Regions from separate parts of the Arthrobacter sp. BL-252-APC-1A genome, predicted to be linked through region 2. Evidence: predicted binding sites of a transcription regulator. Region 2 holds the regulator's gene; the other holds the start of a gene.

Region 1 (2,384 bases), on a different contig from region 2:
CCGTACGGCCGCAAAAACCTCTCCAATGCCAAGTTCAAGCGGGACTTCGGGCCGCTCGTGGACGGCTGCGACTGCTATGCGTGCGCCAACTACTCCCGCGCCTACATCCAGCACCTGTTCAAGGCCAATGAGATGGTCAGCCACACGCTGATTTCAATCCACAACGAGCGCTTCACCGTAAAGCTGGTCGACGACGCGCGCCTGGCAATCGAGGACGGAACGTTCTTCGAGTTCAAGGACGAGGTCCTGCGGAAGTACTACAGCTAGGCGCGGCCCCGCAGGCTATGCTTCCTGGGGGGCAGACTTGCCGTAAGTCGGTTCGCGCTTCTTGATCGCCTTGATTACCGCTGAGGTGACCGGGACAAAGAGGAACTCCACGGCCGTCTTGTAGACAAACCCGAAGATCACGTAGTTCACGAACTGCCCCGCGTCGGTGATGCCGATCACCGGTGCTGCAATCGCGCAGAAGATCAGGGTGTCCGCGAATTCGCCAACCCCAGTGGAGGCCATCAGCCGTCCCACCAGTGCGCGTTCGCTGAAACGCGCCTTCATACGGGTCAGTACCAGCGCGTTCAGCAGCTGCCCGGCGAGGAATCCGAGGAGCGACGCCGCCACGATCTGCCAGACCGGCCCCAGGGCTGCTTCGAAGGCGGCCTGCTTTTCGACGCCGTAGGCATCATCGAATCCCGGCAGGGCAATGATCACCGCGAAGGAAAGCACCGCGAACGCGGCCATGGCGAAGCCCATGTAAATGGCCCTTCGTGCGGCCTTGAACCCGTAGACCTCGCTGATCACGTCGCCCAGGATGTAGGCCAGCGGGAAGAGGAAGAACCCGCCGTCGGTAATGATGCTGAAGTCGCCGAAGACCGGGCCCAGCACCACGCCCTTGGAGGCTCCGATGTTGGAAACGATGATCACGACGCACATCAGGGTGAGGATCAGGTCGTAATGCGAGCTTCCCCGAGAGGCGTAGCTGGGTGCGGGGCGTGCCTGGCGGGCAGCAGCCGGGGTTGGTGAAGACATGGTTTTCCCGTTTCGGTTAGTGGTTCGCCTGGGCTCACGCCCGGCTGTATTAGCACTTGCCCGCTGTCCCGGGCGGCCCAGAGGACCAGCGTCAATTCTGCCATGTTTTTTCCTGCGCCACATTTTTGAACATGTTCAAGAATGTGATGTAATTTGCGGGTAGAAGGACATAAGAGGAACAGAGGACCGATGGCCGCCGGGTCAAAGAGTGAAGCCACCCGGCAGCGGCTGGTAGAGGCCGCGACGCAGCTTTTCCGCGACCAGGGATTTGAACGCACCACCATGCGCGGCATCGCCGCTGCGGCCGGCGTCTCCACGGGAAACGCCTATTACTACTTCTCCTCCAAAGACGCGATCGTGGCCGAGCTCTACCGGTCGCTGCAGGACGAACACCGCTCCGCCGCCCTGCCGCTGCTGCGCGAAGGGCACAACCTGGGTGAACACCTGCGGGTCATCCTGCAGGCAAATCTGGATGTCCTTGCCCCGTACCATTCCCTGGGCCATCAGTTCCTCAAGACCGCAGCCCTCCCGGCGCCGCAGAAAACCCGCCAGGGCACTGGCGCGGCGCAGGCAGTGCAGGCGGACGCGGCACAGGTCGGCCGCGGCAAGTCGATCGCGGTCTACCGCCAGGCCGTGCAGGCTGCGCGCCCGCAGCCCCCGCTGGCGGTCCGCGACGATCTCCCGGAACTGCTATGGCTGGTCCACATGGGCGTCACCCTCTTCTGGGTCTACGACTCCTCTCCCGGGCAGGCACGCTCCCGCCGCCTGGTGGCAAACACGGCCCCGCTGGTCGCCAAGCTCGTGATCCTCTCCCGCCTACCGGTTGTGCGCAATATCGTGGAAGATGTGGTGAAGCTGCTGCGAGGAGCACGATCGCATGACTGAAAACGCGGACGACGACGGTGTCGCCACAGCGGGCACCGACAGTGCCGCTTCCTCCGCCAATGCGCCCATGCTGCTCGCCCCTCGCGTCACCTTCGGCCCCGTTGCCTTTGTCACCGGGTACGCCATTGCCTGCCTGCTGGTCGCTGTGATGGCGACCGTAGCGATTGGGTGGGGAACCTCGCGGGATTTCTGGGGCTACCTTTGGATCATCGTGATTGCGGCGTTCTATGCCGCCGGCATGGGACTCCCGACCGCTGCGCCCGTGGGCCTGGTCCTGGGGCTGATGCTGCGCGGCGTTCCCAACCAGTGGCTCCATGTCCTGGCCTTTTTTCTGGTTCCGACCCTGCTGGCCTGGCTGGTCATTGGGCTGATCGCCGGATCGATCGGCGTGCCACTGCTTATGGCACTGGCAATCGGAATGTCAGCGGCCGCCGGGAGGCTGGCTGTCTGGCGGCTTATGGACGTGCGTTACTAGC
Region 2 (2,384 bases):
AGGGCCCCCGTCAGGGAGAGCCTGCTGGCGATTACTGAAGCCACTTCAATCGGCGTGCCGGTAACCAGCCAGACCGGACGTCCCGCCCTCATGTGCTGTTCTGTCAGCGCACGGGTTCCAGGCCAGATCTTGGAGACGATCATCTCGTCATAGACTTCCTCGCCCAGGATCCGGACGTCTTCCGCGGCCAGGCCCGTGGCGAATGCAAGCGCGGCGTCCCGGACGCTGTGCACGTCCTTCAGGTTTTCGCCCTGGAGCATAAAGCGCAGCTGCTTGGCTGCAAACCCGGCGGCCTCACGGAGAGTGAAGACCCTCTTCTGGTACATCTTCCGGGCCACGTGGAAGAGGCTGGCGCCGCGCATAAGTGTGTTGTCTACGTCGAAGAATGCGGCCTCTCCCGGGTTGCCTGCCGCGGCCGGAGAATCGTCGGCACGGACAAACATGGATCGGGGCATGGAAGAAGTCTACTGAAAAAGAGCTCCCGGCCTCGGATATGCGGCTTGGAGACTAAATTGGAAGTCATGAATGATGTCCTTCCCGACGCCGCGGTGCCCGAATTGCTTCTGCTGACCCGTCCGGGATGCCACTTGTGCCAGGCTGCCCGGGAAGTTCTGGACCGGGTCTCCGCGGATCTCGGAGTTCCCTGGCAGGAACGTTCGATTGCAGATGACCCGGAGCTGCTCGAACGGTTCGCCGAGGAGATTCCCGTCCTGATGATTGACGGTGTGCAGCGTGACTTCTGGCAGATCGACGAATCGCGCCTGCGCCGGCTCCTGTCCGCGTAACCGGGGGCCAAACACACTTGGTGCGGAAGCGGATGCGGTCCTAGAGTGGGTGCTTACCGGGCCTGGCGGTCCGCAGGACCGTCCAGTTGCCCAGTAGCTAACGGAGTTGCAGAAGTGAGTATGCCGGATGAGCAGGATGTAACGGCCGTTGGTGCGTCCGCGCATGGACGGCATATCCCGCCGGCTTCCCTCGCCCGCCTGACCGTGTACCTGAGGGTGCTTGGCACCATGCTGACCGAGGGCGTGGAACGGGTCTCCTCAGAGGAACTCGCGGAGGCAGCCGGCGTCAACTCGCCCAAACTCCGCAAGGACCTCTCCTATCTGGGTTCCTACGGGACCCGCGGTGTTGGGTATGACGTTCCGTACCTCAGCGGCCAGATTTCTGCGGCGCTTGGCCTGACCCTCGACTGGCGGGTCGCGATCGTGGGCGCCGGGCATCTGGGCCGTGCCCTGGCCGGTTATCCGGGGTTCGGGACCCGCGGGTTCGAAGTAGTGGCACTTTTCGACGCGGATCCAATGACGGTTGGACAGGAAATCGGCTGGCTGCGGATCAGCCCGGTGAACTCCCTTGAACGGGTACTGGAGACTACCAGGGCCAATATGGCGGTCCTTGCCGTCCCGGCGGAGGCAGCACAGGAAATGTGTGACCGTCTGGTGAAGGCCGGAATCACCAGCATCCTCAGCTTTGCCCCGGTTGTTCTCCAGGCCCCGCCGGAGGTACAGATCCGGAAGGTCGATATGGCCACGGAGCTGCAGATCCTTGCCTATCACGCACAGCGTGCCCAGGTGGCCGCCCTGGCGACGGACGCCCAGGCACGCCTGATGCGCTGAGCTCTGTTCAGGCTGGAACTAGCCGGTTTCCCCGTGAAGCAAAGTAGCGGGCGCTCTGCGGGATAAACAGCAGACCGGTTCCCAGCCCTGCCAGTACTCCAGCTGTGACGTGCTGGTACGCCAGGTCCTTGAATCCGAAGAACAGGGCCGCGGCTACCAGCACGACACAGCCGGCCCGGGCCCAGCTCCGGCCGTCGCGGATAAGCGATGCCAGGAGAACGTAGAACCCGAAAGCCACAGCAGCCACGGCCGCGTCCGCTACCCGGGCCATTGACAGGACAGTCTCCACCGGGACGCCCAGCGCCTCCAGCTGAGATGCTGCGGCGGGTGCCGCCCGCTGGGGGTCCATTGCCTCCCGGAGCCCGATCAGCAGGGTCAGCACGCCGCCCCCGGTGATGAGGAGGGCCGCCAGGTTCACCGGAAGGGGCGCCCGACGGCGGGACCTGCGGTCGGTGATCCGCGGCGCGGGGGCGGGTGCTGCAACCGGGGACGGGCGGTGGTCCGGACGCGGCGGGGTTTTTGCTGCCGGCCGCGGCCGGGCGGGGGACTTCCTTCCCGCCGGTGCAGGCGCCGTCGTGGTTGCCTCAGAAGCGGTGTCAGCCTGGGCCTGAACGGGCTCAGCCTCCGGCGCGTGAACGGATGCCGGGGAAGTGAGCGCCAGCTTAATGACTGCATCTGGAAAACGGGCCCAGCCAAACAGCCGATCCCCGACCCCGGTTTTTGGCTGCCGGCCGGCAGAACCGTCCGCGGGAAGTTCCCGGGTGCGTC

Evidence for each region. The regulator Rex, encoded in region 2, represses fermentation and respiration genes when NADH is low (regulators of the CRP and FNR family bind a similar motif). The targets are predictions, from matches to a motif close to CTTGTGAANNNNTTCACAAG.
Region 1: a site for Rex is predicted at 1,146-1,165, ahead of FYJ28_RS16380 (queuosine precursor transporter). Genes of this name have one in related genera too.

What each region holds. Positions count from the first base shown of each region.
Region 1 covers NZ_VULS01000015.1:27,937-30,320, forward strand. Annotated here, with positions in the region: gene tgt (tRNA guanosine(34) transglycosylase Tgt) at 1-267, shown strand, start outside; gene FYJ28_RS16380 (queuosine precursor transporter) at 283-1,023, opposite strand; gene FYJ28_RS16385 (TetR/AcrR family transcriptional regulator) at 1,213-1,908, shown strand; gene FYJ28_RS16390 (hypothetical protein) at 1,901-2,383, shown strand.
Region 2 covers NZ_VULS01000002.1:44,231-46,614, forward strand. Annotated here, with positions in the region: gene FYJ28_RS02915 (HAD family hydrolase) at 1-455, opposite strand, end outside; gene FYJ28_RS02920 (glutaredoxin family protein) at 522-785, shown strand; gene FYJ28_RS02925 (redox-sensing transcriptional repressor Rex) at 906-1,616, shown strand; gene FYJ28_RS02930 (hypothetical protein) at 1,624-2,384, opposite strand, start outside.